Regions from separate parts of the Ruegeria sp. YTSA072 genome, predicted to be linked through region 1. Evidence: riboswitches for the same ligand, from Rfam matches in the RefSeq annotation. Region 1 holds a riboswitch; the other holds the start of a gene.
The links. Region 1 has a riboswitch for thiamine pyrophosphate ahead of thiB (thiamine ABC transporter substrate binding subunit). Riboswitches for the same ligand answer to the same signal wherever they lie in the genome.

Region 1 (7,862 bases):
AACAACCCGGCAACTCCCGAAATTACGACCGATGCCAAAGGCAGTAGCAAAAAGACGGCCGCTGCGACGATCCAGAATACATCTATCGTCGGCGCACCCCCGTCCCAGCGGCGCAATGCGCGATCAAGGCCTGTTCCAAAACCGTCCCCGCGCGAAAACTTCAGCGCCACTAAAGCGGTCGCAGCTGTCAGGGCAAGTTGCAGGGCGGATAACAGGGCGGCGCGGCCCAGGTCGAAATCGTAGGTGAAGGCCTGATAGATCGCCAGTTCGATCGTTGTGGCCCGTGGTCCTCCGCCCAAGGTGAGGGCGACGGCGAAGCTGGTCAGGCAAATGGCGAAGATTACTGCAAGAACCCCGGGCAGGGTCCGTTTCAGCATCGGCATCTCGATCAGTCGAAACATGGCCATGCCGTTGCATCCCAGTTGTGCGGCCAGGCGATACCGTTCTGCCGGAATTTCCTGCCAGGCTTGCAACACAAGGCGTGTGGCCAGAGGCAGGTTGAAAAACACATGCGCCAGTACGACGCCATGCAAGCCGTAGATTCGTATGGGCGGCAGGCCGAAAATGCCAAGGAAGTCCGAGATCCACCCCGACCGGCCAAAAACTTGCAGCAGACCCAAAATGGCAACGATGACCGGCAGGATGAAGGGCGCGCCCAAAAGCGCAATTAAAGCCCGTCGGCCGGGGAACCTCCGACGTGCCAAAGCCCGCGCAACCGGCACTGCCAACACCACGCTGAACAATGCGGACAGTGTGGCTTGGGTCAGCGTGAACCGCAGCGCAGCCCAGTCGGCGGGAGTGAACCCGCCGCTGGTTTCAGCACGCAGTGCAACCGCCGCAAGAGTGCCCAGGATCAGCGCGGCGACCAGGGCCGCCGCACCGATACCGGGCCATGGGCTTACTGGCTGAGCGCGTTCTGCCATTCTGCCAGGGCCTGATCCCGCACGGCGGCGGCTTCATCGGGAGAGAACAGAAGCGACTTTGCCGGCACTGTCAGGGTTTCGAACCCTTTGGGCAGGCCGTCTGCCGGGGTTACGGCCGGATACATCCAGTTGGTCGTCGGAATGATTTGCTGGAACGCGTCCGAGACCATGAACTGCAAAAACTGATCCGCCAGTTCGGCCTGATCTGTTTCAGCCAGCTTTGCAGCAACTTCGACCTGCAAGTAATTGCCTTCGTCGAAAGCTGACGCGGCTTTGCTGCCGTCATCCTCGGCGATCAGGTGATAGGCCGGAGATGTGGTGTAACTGAGAACCATGTCCGACTCGCCCTCAAGGAACAGGCCGTATGCCTCGGACCAACCCTTGGTAACGGTCACGATGTTGTCGGAAAGACCAGCCCAGATTTCGGGTGCTTCCTCACCATAAGCCGCTTTGACCCACATCAGCAGGCCCAGACCGGGCGTGGACGAGCGAGGGTCCTGGATGATGATCTTGGTGTCGCTGTCCGCCAGTTCCCGGAAGTTTGCAGGTGCTGTCGCGTCCGCTTTGTGAACAAAGGCGAAGTAGCCCCAGTCATACGGTGTGAACGTGTCATCGGTCCATTCGATCGGCAGCGCGAAGTCGGCAGAGACGGAATTGGGCGCAAACAGGCCGGTTTCCCGGGCCGCTGCAATCAGGTTGGTGTCCAATCCAAGCACAACGTCCGCGTCAGAGTTTTCACCCTCAAGCCGGACACGCGACAACAGCGCGGCACCATCTTCGACGCCAACAAGGTTCAGCTCGCAGTCGCAGACCGCTTCAAAAGCTTCCTTGACCTGCGGGCCGGGGCCCCAGTCGGATACAAAGCTGTCATAGGTGTAAACGGTAAGCTGAGGCTTGTCGGCGGCGATAGCCGAAGTTGCACTCAGAAGTCCCGCAGCAATTAGCAGATGTTTCATGTCATCCTCCATTGCGGCGAGAGGGCAAGGATGGATGAAACCGAAACCCTTCCCTCCGCCGGTTCTAGCCGGTTCAGGTTCTACGGGTTCGCTTGATAAGCATCTCAGCGCGGCAGGCCGTGCTCCCCGAGGTGAGGCCGTCACTAGGGGGGATTGGCTAGAAAGACAACCAAATTCGGTGCCTCAGCGCGGCGCGTGTCGAATGCGGGCAAGTAAATCTGTCCGGAGTCCGACGCCCTTTGAACCTGTATTGCGTTTGGTTCAAAGGGCCATAGGGTCAGAAGTAACGCAGCCAAATATAAACGTTCGCGATCATCAGGGTCAGGATCATGATCGGGAATGCAATTTTGGCGAAGGCGATGAAGCCGATGGGCTGCTTGGCCTTTTCCGCAAAAGCAGCCACCGTAAGGTTGGCGCTTGCTCCCAACAGTGTACCGTTGCCGCCCAGACAGGCCCCAAGCGCCAGCGACCACCACAAGGGCTCAATCGCGTCTTCGCCGCCAAATGTATCCGCGGTGGATTCGATCAGAGGGATCATCGTTGCCACAAACGGGATGTTGTCCAGAATGGCCGACAGGATGCCAGAGGCCCAGAAGATGAAGAACGCGGTCCACATCATGTCGCCTTGGGTGAGCTCCAGCACTTTTTCACCGAAGAATGCTAGCAGTCCAACATGTTCGACACCGGCAACAATGACGAACAGCCCACCGAAGAAAAAGATTGTGACCCATTCAACTTCACCAAAGATGTGGTGAACCGACTCCGACTGTTCTTCACCGCTTTGGTGGCCATAGGCCAGCAGCATCAACAGGCCTGCACCGGCCAACGCTGACGTACCCGGCTGAATGCCGTAGCTGTGCCCCAGCGTGAACCCGAGCAAAACCAGAGCCAAAACGGCCAGAGACTTGATCATCAAGACAACATCAGTAACCGCTTCGGATTCGTTGAAACCCATAATCCGATCGCTGGCCGATTTCGGAATGCGGGCCAGTTCCTTGCGGTTCATAAGGTAAATAATGCCGGTCAGGACAACCAGACATATGGCCGAGATAGGCGCCAGGTTCACCACGAAATCGTTGAAGCTAAGCCCTGCGGCCGAGCCAATGATGATGTTGGGCGGGTCACCGATCAGCGTCGCTGTTCCCCCCACGTTCGAGGCCAGGATCTCGGCGACAAAAAACGGGAACACACGCGTTTCCAGGGCTTCAGTGATCAGCAGCGTAATCGGGGCGATCAGCAAAACGGTCGTCACGTTGTCCAGCAGGGCCGAGAACACCGCCGTAATCAGCGTCAGCATGATCAGGATGCCGGTTGGATTGGCTTTCACCGCTTTTGCGGCCTTGATCGCTACGTATTGGAACAATCCGCATTTGCTGGTGATCCCCACGATGACCATCATGCCGATAAGCAGTGCCAAAGTGTTGGCGTCCACACCCGCCACGGCCTGTTCCTGATTGATGATGCCAAACAGGACCATCAGGGACGCGCCCAACATCGTCAGAATGGCGCGGTTGACCTTTTCGGTGATCAGGACCGCATACACCAAAATCAGAATTCCGGTCGCGATCCAAAGCGGATCAATGCCCAATAGTTGTGGAACAGAGAGAGCGGCCTCTCCGTGTGACGTCGAATGCGTAGCCAAAGTTTTAGTCCGGTTTGTATAGGGTTAGCTGAGTGCGCGATCCAAAAGCGAGTTGGCGCTTACGGTGCCAACGAAACGGTTGGTTTCGGGCTCAACAAGGATCACGTGCCGTTTGTATTTGTAGATCAGGAAGATACCTTCCATCACCGGCGTGTCGGGTGCAGCAACGGGGATGTTCGAGGGCCTCGACATGTTGTCGCGAACCTTTTCGGTCTTCAGCCGCTCCATCTGTTGTTCGAAATCTTCCCGCGTCAGATTCATGAAGCTGAGCGAGTCGATCGCGACGCGCGACGCATCATCATTCAGACCGATTGTCGCCGCCTTCGGCAGAATCAGTTTCAGCAGCGTCGGCGCGGTAAAGACACCAACATAAGTTCCGTCTTCAGCCACGACAGGCAGAAATCGTGCCCGGCTGCCCCTGATGATGTTGAAGGCCGTGGCGATGCTTTCATCCGGCAGAATGGTCTTTTGTACCTCAGACGGTACCATCACGTCATAGCAGGTTAGGCCCATGCTTTTCCTCTGACTTCACGCGGCTATCGGGTGAAACGCCATCCAACAGCCACAGGGCACGCCCTTTTTCGGCTTGTTAAAGCGTGTCAGGGCGAATCAAAATTTGTTGATGCGCACTGATTCCATTGCCGGGCGGAATTGACCAGCCCGGTAATGAAATTAAGCTGATATCCTTCCGTTATTCGCGATGTAGGCCAATAAAGGAAGGTTGGTTTCAGCTTGGGTTTGCGTCAGTGGCGTTTTGTGCCTCAGCTTTCGTTTCCGAAATAACCGGGGCTGCCTTCGAGGCGAGGAAAGCCGTAGTCCCTCAAAGGCGCGTGTCAGCTGTAATTCGGTGCGCGTTTTTGCAGTTTGGCCGCAACGCTTTCGGCGAAATCCGGGGATTGTAGCTGCGCGGCAAAAATCTTGATTTCTGCGGCCATGTGTCCGGCCACTTCGTCACGTTGATTGCGGATCAGGGCCTTTGACTGTTTGAGCGCTACCGGGGATGAGGCTGCAATGGCTTTTGCGATCTCCTGGACTTCGTACATCAACTCACCGTCGGCAAAGACGCGCGCGACCAACCCGTGGTTCAGGGCCTCGGATGCCGTCAGAACCCGCCCGGCCAGCAAGACGTCATTGGCGACAGCCATACCGAGGGACGCAGGCAGCAACATCGAAGAACCGGCCTCGGGCACCAGACCCAGTTGGACAAATGGAGCTCTGAATGTAGCGCTGTTCGCGGAATAGACCAGATCGCAGTGCAGCAGCATGGTCAGGCCAACACCAATTGCAGACCCGTTGACTGCGGCGATCAGGGGTTTCGGACAATCCCGGATCGCATTCAGGAACCGAATAATCGGATTTTCAGCGTCACCCGCCGGAAGACCGCCTGTCATAAAGTCCTGCAGGTCATTCCCGGCTGTGAACATATTGCCTTCACCAGTGATGACCAGCGCCCGGGCTTGATCGGTTTGACCGTATTCTTCGATGGCTTCAGCTATCGCGGTATACATGGCAAAAGTGATCGCGTTTTTCTTGTCTGTGCGAGAAATCGTGACTGTGGTGACGCGATCCTGAGTGCTGACGATGATATGTTCGCTCATGGCGTTATTCCTTGGATGTCCGGCGGAATTTGTGCCGCGTCGGCTGTGGGTTTCCTGCATGTGGGCAAGTTCGTATGCGGGCCGATAGCCTGCGTCAACAAATCAGGGCGGTTACCTCACGTCGCTGGGCGAGTGTGCAGAGTGGATCGCGCCGCGCGCAAGACGCGACGCGCTGCTACAATGCCTCACAAATTACCCAATCCTTGTTCCGCTGCCAGTCAAGCCCGTGGTAGATTGCGGGGCGGCTATGGAAATTGTGACATCGGAGTAAAAAGTAATACTTAAAGACACCAAAAAAATAGGGCCTAAAATCTGAACTCCGAGCCCGCAGCTCCGGTTTTTCTGCACTTGGTGATCATTCAGGTCAGCCCGCTCTGGATTTCCATGCCAAAACGGGCTGCTGGTCAGATCACAGACATTCCGCCAATGTTTTTGCGATGTTCCTGATCATTTGCGGGTACAGCTTAGCCCCGGGTTCAAGATCAGAACCTAGTGGATCTATCACACCGGTATTCGCTTCGGTTCCGTCCAAGACAGTGGCGACGATGCCGGGGTTGAATTGCGGTTCCGACAGAACACAATTGATCCCTTCTTCGCGAATGCGCCCCTGAATCTCAGAAATCCGAGCAGGGCTTGGATCTGACGCGTCGCTGAGCGAAATCGCACCTGACGCGGGGATGTCGAAGGCGTTCTCGAAGTACTGATAGGCATCGTGGAACACGATGAAGTTGCTTCCGCGTACAGGTTCCAGAGTTGCACTTACTTCAGCAGAGAGGGCTGCCATCTCTTCGCGCGCAGCCGCCGCGTTTGCGAAGTATGCACCCGCATTGTCCGGGTCCGCTGCGGAAAGCTGCGCGGCAATCACGTTCAGCCAGGTGTCGGCGTTTTTGGGCGAAAGCCAGGCATGCGGATCATGATCGCCATGCGCGTGGTCATGGTGGTCGTCGTGTTCTGCATGAGCCTCGTGATCGTGGTCTTCACCCTCGGCATGCTCTTCGTGGTCATGATCGTCATGGTCTTTGTCGTCGGCATGATCCTCGTGACCATGATCGTCATGTTCCTCCTCTTCGGCGTGATCTTCATCGTCATGATCGTGCGCCTCGAACAGCGCATCCTCGCGGAAATCCAGTAGGACGGTGCCATCCACTTCCAACAGGGGGGTGACTGTCGCGCCGTTGGCCAGGGTCTCTACCGCGCCTTCCATCCATGGGGTCAGGTCCTCGCCCATCCAGAATACCAGATCCGCATTTTGCAGGGCAGCCGCCTCAGAAGGGCGCAGGTTGTATTCATGCGGGGACGCGCCAGTTTGTACGATCAGGTTAGGTGTGCCAACACCTTCCATCACGCGCGCCACCAACGAGTGCACCGGTGCAATATCAACTGCAACATTTGGGACATCGGCCATTGCATTGCCCCCCATAAACGCAGCCGTGATCGAAACAGGAAGAAGCTTTCTGGACATCAAACCCTCTATGTGATTTTATAACGTTGCGAGTGGCATATATGATATGGAATAACATGACAAGTGAGACGAGACCTGCACCTGCCGAAGACTCCGCCCTTGTCGGATTCCAAAAGCACGACCACGCGCACTGCGTCGAAAGCAGCCTGACCGTTGCCGAGACCCGGTGCAAAGAAGAAGGTTTGCGGCTGACTCCCGTGCGGCGCAAGGTTTTGGAAATGCTGCTGCAGGAACATCGGGCCTTGGGAGCCTATACAATCCTTGATCGATTGCGCGACGAAGGCTTCGGATCGCAGCCGCCGGTGGCTTATCGCGCCCTCGATTTTCTTGTCGAGAACGGGTTTGTCCACAAAATCGAACGGCTGAACGCATTTGTCGCCTGCGCGCATCCCGGGGCAACGCATTCCCCGGCCTTCATGATTTGCAGGAAATGTGATGCCGTGGCCGAAGCACATTCAACACCCGCGAAGGGAGAGCTGGGTGCAGCCGCGCGGGCGGTGGGTTTCGAGATTGAGCGGACCGTTGTAGAAGCCGAAGGCGTTTGCCCCGACTGCACCGAAAAGGCATAGAAATGAACCTGATTACCGTAGAAGACCTCTGCGTTAGCTATGGGGCCAATACCGTGTTACGGCACATTAACATGGGGGTCGAACCTGGTGAAATCGTGACTATTGTCGGCCCTAACGGTTCGGGTAAGACAAGCCTGCTGCGCGCCATAATCGGTGCAATCAATCCGTCTGCCGGGCGGGTAAAGCGAAAGCTGGGGCTGAGAATTGGTTACGTCCCGCAAAAGCTGCATATCGACCCGACCTTGCCGATCACCGTCGAACGGTTCATGCGGCTGACCCATCGCGCCTCAAAGAAGGATTGCGCGACTGCGTTGGAAACAGCCGGAGTGCCCGATCTGCTCAAGCGCCAGATGTCACAGCTTTCGGGCGGACAATTCCAGCGCGTGCTGCTGGCGCGAGCCTTGATCAACCGGCCCGAAATCCTGTTGCTGGATGAAGCCACGCAAGGGTTGGACCAGCCCGGTTCGGCTGCGTTTTATCGCCAGATCGAAGACGTGCGCCAGGAAACAGGGTGTGCGATCATCATGATAAGCCACGAACTCCACGTGGTGATGAGCGCCTCGGACCGGGTGATCTGCCTGAACGGCCATGTCTGCTGCGAGGGCTCACCTGCGGTCGTGGCCTCGGCCCCCGAATACCGCGCCCTGTTCGGAACCGGAACAGGCGGTGCCCTTGCCCTTTACCGCCATGATCATGATCACAACCACGATCA
Region 2 (7,862 bases), on a different contig from region 1:
GAGCTTATCTATCATGCGGTTGTGCACGGGATACGATCAAAACACGCGAATGCCGTGATCGCGATCATCATCAATATCGTGCAAATTCTCGCACTTGTGACCGTTTTTTATCTGATCTTGTCGATGTTGGGCACACGAGTGGCCAAGATCCGGGGTAACTTTATCCTGTTTCTCTTATCAGGTGTCTTTCTGTTCCTGACTCACATCAAAGCCGTCTCGACCGTCGCTGGCGTGGCTACAGGAAACAACCCGATGATGCTGCACTCTCCGATGAATATGATGGTCGCATTGTTGGCGACCGCCTTCGGATCGCTTTATACGCAATTGGTTTCGATCCTTGTGATCCTCTTCGCCTACAGCGTCATAATTGAGCCGCTGGAGATCCAAGAGCCCGGCGGCGCGTTCTATATGCTGATCCTGGCCTGGTTTACGGGATGTGCGGTGGGTGTTGTTTTCATGGCGCTCAAACCGTGGTTCCCCGGGACTTCTGATATTCTCAGAAACTTGTACCGACGCATGAACATGATTTTTTCGGGCAAAATGGTTGTAGGGAATGCGCTGGGTGGCTTCTTGCTGAGTTTCTTTGCCTGGAACCCGTTGTTTCACATAATTGACCAATGCCGTGGCTTTGTCTTTCGTAACTACTATCCGCGAAACTCCAGTTGGGAATACGCGCTTTGGGTTGGGCTGGCCTTGCTGACAATTGGATTGCTGGGGATTTTTTACACCCGCCAGCATGTGTCGGCCAGTTGGGGGGCGCGCCGCTAACTCGCCACCCGTAGGGTCAGGTTGATCCGCCCGCCTTTGGGCAACAGCTTGGATGAACCGAAACGGATGCGGTCTACCCCGTGATAGGTCAGGCGGGCGGGGCCGCCCATAACCAAGACGTCGCCGGAGTTCAGCCAGATCGACTCGGTCTTGCCGCCCCGGGTTTCGTTTCCGATGCGGAAAAGGGCATCGTCGCCCAGGGATATCGACAGGACAGGCCAGGAGAAATCGGCCTCGTCCTTGTCTTGATGCAGCCCCATGCGCGCACCTTCGCCGTAATAGTTGATCAGACAGCAATCCGGATCGCGTTGGGTACTGGCAAGCTTGCGCCAGATGCCCAGTATCGTATCAGGAATGTCGGGCCACACCATTCCTTTAGGGTGCTGCGCCTGATATCGGTAGCCCCCTTTGTCAGTGACCCAACCAAACGCTCCGGCTGAGGTCATGCGCACCGACATTTCCTTGCCCGAGGGCGTAACCGGCCGGAACAGCGGCGCCGATTTCAGAATCGGGCGCAACGCCTCAATCAGTTGCGTTTGTGCCGCAACGTCCAGATAGGCTTTTCTGATGTCAAATCCGCGCAAGAGCAGCCGCGCCATTGAAGATTCCCCAATCCTTGCCAAAACCTTGTCAAAAAGGCCGCAGATTCCCAAAACCTGCCTTTTACACCGCTTGCAGGCCTCTGATCTCGCCCTTATATACGCCGGGACGCGCGATGGTGTAGTGCTGTTGCGCAAACCAGATCGGGACCGGATGCCATAACGGGTCCGGACCTCGAGACATCGCCTTGAAGAGAAAGGGATTGAACATATGGGAAAAGTAATCGGTATTGACCTCGGCACCACCAACTCGTGTGTGGCCATCATGGACGGCTCTCAGCCAAAGGTCATTGAAAACGCAGAAGGGGCGCGGACCACGCCCTCGATCGTCGCCTTCACCGAAGATGAGCGTCTGGTCGGTCAGCCTGCAAAACGTCAGGCGGTCACCAACCCCGACAACACGATCTTTGGCGTCAAGCGCCTGATCGGTCGTCGTGTGGATGATGCAGAAGTCCAGAAGGACAAGAAAATGGTGCCGTACGCCATCGTGGATGGCGGCAACGGTGACGCGTGGGTGGAAGCCCGCGGTGAAAAATACTCCCCAAGCCAGATTTCGGCCTTCACTCTGGGCAAGATGAAGGAAACCGCCGAGAGCTATCTGGGTGAAGAAGTCACGCAGGCGGTCATCACCGTTCCCGCGTATTTCAATGACGCCCAGCGTCAGGCCACCAAAGACGCAGGCAAAATCGCCGGTCTGGAAGTGCTGCGGATCATCAACGAACCGACAGCGGCTGCGCTGGCCTATGGCCTGGACAAAGAAGAAACCCAAACCATCGCGGTCTATGACCTTGGTGGCGGTACTTTCGACGTGACCATTCTGGAAATCGACGACGGCCTGTTCGAGGTCAAATCGACCAACGGTGACACCTTCCTGGGTGGTGAAGACTTTGACATGCGCATCGTCAACTACCTGGCGGATGAGTTCAAAAAGGAACACGGTGTCGATCTGTCCAGCGACAAGATGGCCCTGCAGCGTCTGAAAGAAGCCGCTGAAAAAGCCAAGATCGAACTGTCTTCGACCTCGCAGACTGAGATCAACCAGCCGTTCATCTCGATGGGCGCCAACGGTCAGCCGCTGCACATGGTCATGAAACTGACCCGTGCCAAGCTGGAATCGCTGGTCGGCGATCTGATCAAGAAGTCGATGAAACCCTGTCAGGCCGCATTGAAAGACGCCGGTCTGTCGGCGGGCGACATTGATGAGGTTGTTCTGGTCGGCGGTATGACCCGCATGCCCAAGGTGATCGAAGAGGTCACCAAATTCTTCGGTAAAGAACCGCACAAGGGTGTGAACCCGGACGAAGTTGTTGCCATGGGTGCCGCCATTCAGGCCGGCGTTCTGCAAGGCGACGTCAAAGACGTGGTTCTGCTGGACGTAACCCCGCTTTCGCTGGGTATCGAGACGTTGGGTGGCGTGTTCACTCGTCTTATCGACCGTAACACCACGATCCCGACGAAAAAATCTCAGGTCTTCTCGACCGCCGAGGACAACCAGAACGCTGTGACCATCCGCTGTTTCCAGGGTGAGCGCGAAATGGCTGCGGATAACAAGATCCTGGGTCAGTTCAACCTTGAAGATATCCCGCCCGCACCGCGCGGCATGCCTCAGATCGAGGTGACTTTTGACATCGACGCCAACGGCATTGTCTCGGTTTCGGCCAAGGACAAAGGCACCGGCAAAGAGCAGAAGATCACCATCCAGGCATCGGGTGGTCTGTCGGACGAAGATATCGACAAGATGGTCAAGGACGCCGAAGAGAACGCCGAGGCGGACAAGGAACGCCGCGAGTTGATTGAGGCGAAGAACCAGGCAGAAAGCCTCATCCACTCGACCGAGAAGTCGATGGAAGAGCATGCCGACAAGGTCGACCCGACCACCATCGAAGCCATCGAGTTGGCGATTGTCGCGCTGAAGGACGAGCTGGAAACCGAGAATGCCGACAAGATCAAGTCAGGCATTCAGAACGTGACCGAAGCCGCCATGAAGCTGGGCGAAGCCATCTACAAGGCGCAGTCTGAAGAGACCGAGGATGAGCCTGCGGCGGCGGATGCTGCTCCGGCTGGTGAAGACGATATCGTCGATGCCGAATTCGAAGATCTTGACGACGAAAAGCGTAAGTAACGGGAAACCGGGCCAATTCGGGCCGGTCCGGTCACCGGGCCGGCCCGATTACGTTGCGGCAGAAGGAAATACTGATGTCAAAACGCGACTACTATGATGTGCTCGGCGTGTCCAAGGGCGCATCAGCGGACGAGATTAAGAAGGGCTTTCGCACGAAAGCCAAGGAATTGCATCCCGACCGCAACAAGGACAACCCGGATTCCGAGGCTCAGTTCAAAGAAGCGAACGAAGCTTACGACGTCTTGCGCGATGCCGAAAAAAAGGCCGCGTATGACCGTTTTGGTCATGCCGCGTTTGAAAACGGTATGGGCGGCGGTGGCCGTCCCGGCGGCGGATTTGGCGGACAGGGCGATTTCTCCAGTGCCTTCTCGGACGTGTTCGATGACCTGTTCGGCGATTTTATGGGTGGTCAGCGCGGTGCTACCGGGGGTGGTCGACGGGCCGCGCGCGGGTCAGACCTGCGTTACAACCTGCGTGTAAGCCTGGAAGAAGCATTCTCTGGCCTGCAAAAGACGATCAACGTGCCTGCTGCCGTGGCCTGCTCGGCCTGTGACGGCTCGGGTGCGGAAGGCGGGGTTGAGCCCACAACCTGCCCGACCTGTTCGGGCATGGGAAAAGTGCGGGCGCAACAGGGCTTTTTCACAGTTGAACGGTCGTGCCCGACATGTTCGGGTCTGGGTCAAATTATCAAGAATCCCTGTAAATCATGCGGCGGCGCCGGGCGCGTCGAAAAAGAACGCGCGCTGTCGGTCAACATTCCGGCTGGTGTCGAAACCGGCACACGCATCCGGCTTGCGGGCGAAGGTGAGGCCGGGATGCGCGGCGGCCCCCCGGGCGACCTGTATATTTTTGTCGAAGTTTCGGACCACAAGCTGTTCGAGCGCGACAGCGTAAACCTGTATTGCCGCGTTCCGGTCAGCATGGCCAAGGCAGCGCTGGGCGGTTCGATCGAAGTGCCCACCATCGACGGTGGCCGTGGTCGCGTGCAAATTCCGGCTGGCAGTCAGTCAGGACGTCAGATGCGCTTACGCAGCAAAGGCATGCCAGCCCTTCGCGGCGGTGGCGTCGGCGATATGTTCATCGAACTGGCCGTGGAAACCCCGGTCAATCTGACAAGCCGTCAAAAAGAGCTTTTGCGTGAGTTTGACGATCTGGGCGAAGATAACCACCCGGAATCAAAAAGCTTTTTCTCGTCCGTCAAGTCGTTTTGGGACGGTATGAAGGGCTGAACCTGAACACCTGAACATCAAACAAAAGCCGGTCCGTTGAGGCCGGCTTTTGCATTTTATAAGTCCAGTTTGACCGTGATCTGCCCCAAAATTGGCCCTTGATTCCCCCGCCATCCCCTGAGAGTGTCGCCCCAACCGTTGGGGTGCCCTGCTTGGGGGCTGAGAGGCGTGAACGCGCTAACCCATCGAACCTGATCCGGGCAATACCGGCGTAGGGAACGGTCTTATAGTGCTTAGACGTTTTCCATGCCCGTTGCCCATTTTGAACCGGAGCAACGACATGGCACCAATTGCCTTAACAATCGCAGGATCTGACAGCGGCGGCGGGGCCGGAATTCAGGCAGACCTCAAGGCCATGTCCGCGCTTGGCGTCTACGGTGCCAGCGTAATTACCGCAGTGACGGCGCAGAATACTCGTGCAGTTACGGCCGTGCATGGCATCCCTCTGGACGTCATTGCAGCCCAGATCGAGGCTGTTCTAACCGACCTGGATGTTGGTGCGATCAAGATCGGAATGCTGGCGACCCCTCAGATCATCCAATGTGTCGCAGACAGTATCGCGGATTTTGACGGGCCGGTGGTTCTGGATCCGGTCATGATCGCGAAATCCGGCGATGCATTGCAGGCAGAAGAGGCGATCCAAACGCTACGCGACGTATTGTTGCCGCGCGCGACCGTGTTGACGCCAAACCTGCCAGAAGCGGCCCGTTTGCTGGGCGCTGAACCAGCGGACAGCTTCGAGCAGATGATTACACAAGGGCGCGAGTTATGCGCATTGGGTGCGGGTGCGGTCCTGATGAAGGGCGGTCATGGGAAAGGCGACATCTGCCACGACGTACTGGTCTCAGATTTTGGCGTGATGGACCAATTTCAAGCGCCGCGCCGACAGACAAGCAACACCCACGGAACGGGATGCACGCTGTCCTCATCCATAGCGGCCGGATTGGCCAAGGATCTTTCGCTGCCCCAGGCCGTGGCGCAAGCACATGACTATCTGCAGGGCGCCATCGCTCAGGCTGATGCTCTAAAAATCGGACAAGGTCACGGGCCTGTTCATCACTTCCATCAGGTTTGGTCCGCGTGACCGTCTGTTCGATCATAGGGGCAGGCGTGGTCGGGTTGGCCGTTGCTTCCGAACTTGTCGCGCGCGGGGCCAAGGTTCAGGTGTTTGATCCCGGTGGTGCACCGGGGCCGCATGGCTGTTCCTGGTGGGCGGGCGGAATGTTGGCACCTTGGTGCGAGTATGAAAACGCCGAGGAACCTGTCCTGCGTCTGGGGCAATTGGCAATCGACTGGTGGGCCAAGCGCACTCAGGTCCACAGGCGCGGCACATTGGTTGTTGCTAACCCACGAGACCTGCCGGATCTGCGTCGTTTCGCCCGCAGAACGGAGGGGTTTTCTGAAGTTGATGACAGAGAAATAATTTTATTAGAGCCTGATCTGCATGGTTTCAAAAAGGGTCTCTACTTTGCTGCGGAAGCCCATTTGGATCCGCGTCAGGCCTTACTGGATCTGTCGCACCAGCTTCAGGATCACGGTGTTGAATTCCATCATGCGCGCGCTCCGACGGGATTGGACAACGCCATTGATTGCAGAGGTCTGCACGCGCGCGAATATCTGCAGGACTTGCGCGGCGTGAAGGGTGAGATGCTGGTGATACGGTGCCCAGACGTGACACTGACCCGGCCTATACGCCTGCTTCATCCACGCGTGCCGCTGTATATCGTTCCACGCGGCGACGGCGTCTACATGCTGGGCGCGACAATGATCGAATCCGAGGATAGCAGCCGAATTACCGCACGCTCGATGCTTGAGTTGCTGAGCGCAGCCTACGCCCTGAACCCCGCCTTTGGTGAGGCTGAAGTGTTGGAAATCGGCGTCGATCTGCGCCCCGCTTTCCCCGACAACCTTCCACGTATTCGACGGCTGGGACCGACAATCTATGCCAACGGCCTCTACCGCCACGGCTACTTGCTGGCCCCTGCACTGGCCAAGGGCGTGGCTGACCTAGCGTTGGACAACAAACATTCGGAGATGGTCGATGAAGATCGTACTTAACGGCGAGATGCGCGACGTGCAGGCCGAAACTCTTTCCGGCCTTTTGCAGGAATGCGGGTTTTCGGGCCGGGTGGCGACGGCTGTGAACGAGGGTTTTGTGCCTTCGAGCCTGCGCAAGGCCCGTAAAATCAAGGATGGCGATCGGATCGAAGTCGTCGCCCCGATGCAGGGGGGGTGAGCGATGAAGACCGTCTACGGCACATCACTGCCGAACCCGCTGATGCTGGGCACCGCGCAATATCCAAGCCCTGCAATCTTGGAACAGGCATTTCGGGACAGCGGGGCCGGGGTGGCCACCGTATCTTTGCGACGCGAAGCAGGCGCAGGACAAACCTTTTGGCAGATGATCCGCGATCTGAGCGTTCTTATCCTGCCCAACACAGCAGGTTGCCATACGGTGAAAGAGGCTGTGACCACCGCCCATATGGCGCGTGAGGTGTTTGACACCAAATGGATCAAGCTGGAACTGATCGGGCATACCGACAGCCTGCAGCCCGACGTGTTCCAATTGGTCGAGGCCGCGCGCATTCTGAGCGAAGACGGGTTCGAGGTTTTTCCGTACACCACGGACGACCTGATCGTGGGTGAGCGCCTTTTGGCGGCAGGGTGTGAAGTTCTGATGCCTTGGGGGGCCCCGATTGGTTCGGGCCGCGGTCTGAACAACGAATACGCCCTGCGCGCAATGCGCGCTGAGTTTCCCGAAATACCACTGGTGATTGACGCTGGTATCGGCCTGCCCAGCCACGCCGCACATGCGATGGAGCTTGGGTATGATGCCGTTCTGCTGAACACCGCGGTGGCACGGGCCGGCGATCCCGCCGCAATGGCCAAAGCGATGAAGCTGGCCATCGAGGCCGGGCGACTGGCCTATCAGGCCGACCCGATCGAAGCGCGCGATATGGCCGAACCCTCGACCCCTGTTATTGGAAAGGCGTTTTTGTCATGAACCTCGACCGGTTTTATCCAATCTTCGACCATTCCGACTGGCTGCACCGGACGCTGCCTCTGGGCGTGAAACTGGTGCAGTTGCGGATCAAGGACCAAGCGGATGCGGTCGTGCGTGAACAGATCGCGGTTTCGCGGGAT

Region 2: it holds a riboswitch for thiamine pyrophosphate, as region 1 does, so the genes downstream of both, thiD (bifunctional hydroxymethylpyrimidine kinase/phosphomethylpyrimidine kinase) here and thiB (thiamine ABC transporter substrate binding subunit) in region 1, are expected to answer to the same signal.

The regions. Positions count from the first base shown of each region.
Region 1 covers NZ_JBXWNI010000003.1:461,632-469,493, reverse strand. Annotated here, with positions in the region: gene AC2FIB_RS08845 (thiamine/thiamine pyrophosphate ABC transporter permease ThiP) at 1-923, opposite strand, end outside; gene thiB (thiamine ABC transporter substrate binding subunit) at 899-1,879, opposite strand; TPP riboswitch at 1,913-2,018, opposite strand; gene AC2FIB_RS08835 (ArsB/NhaD family transporter) at 2,157-3,521, opposite strand; gene AC2FIB_RS08830 (CBS domain-containing protein) at 3,546-4,034, opposite strand; gene AC2FIB_RS08825 (enoyl-CoA hydratase) at 4,355-5,119, opposite strand; gene AC2FIB_RS08820 (zinc ABC transporter substrate-binding protein) at 5,529-6,581, opposite strand; gene AC2FIB_RS08815 (Fur family transcriptional regulator) at 6,638-7,150, shown strand; gene AC2FIB_RS08810 (metal ABC transporter ATP-binding protein) at 7,153-7,862, shown strand, end outside.
Region 2 covers NZ_JBXWNI010000011.1:52,611-60,472, reverse strand. Annotated here, with positions in the region: gene AC2FIB_RS17050 (ABC transporter permease) at 1-768, shown strand, start outside; gene AC2FIB_RS17045 (alpha-ketoglutarate-dependent dioxygenase AlkB family protein) at 765-1,367, opposite strand; gene dnaK (molecular chaperone DnaK) at 1,579-3,489, shown strand; gene dnaJ (molecular chaperone DnaJ) at 3,564-4,718, shown strand; TPP riboswitch at 4,848-4,953, shown strand; gene thiD (bifunctional hydroxymethylpyrimidine kinase/phosphomethylpyrimidine kinase) at 4,999-5,802, shown strand; gene AC2FIB_RS17025 (FAD-dependent oxidoreductase) at 5,799-6,776, shown strand; gene thiS (sulfur carrier protein ThiS) at 6,760-6,954, shown strand; gene AC2FIB_RS17015 (thiazole synthase) at 6,958-7,722, shown strand; gene AC2FIB_RS17010 (thiamine phosphate synthase) at 7,719-7,862, shown strand, end outside.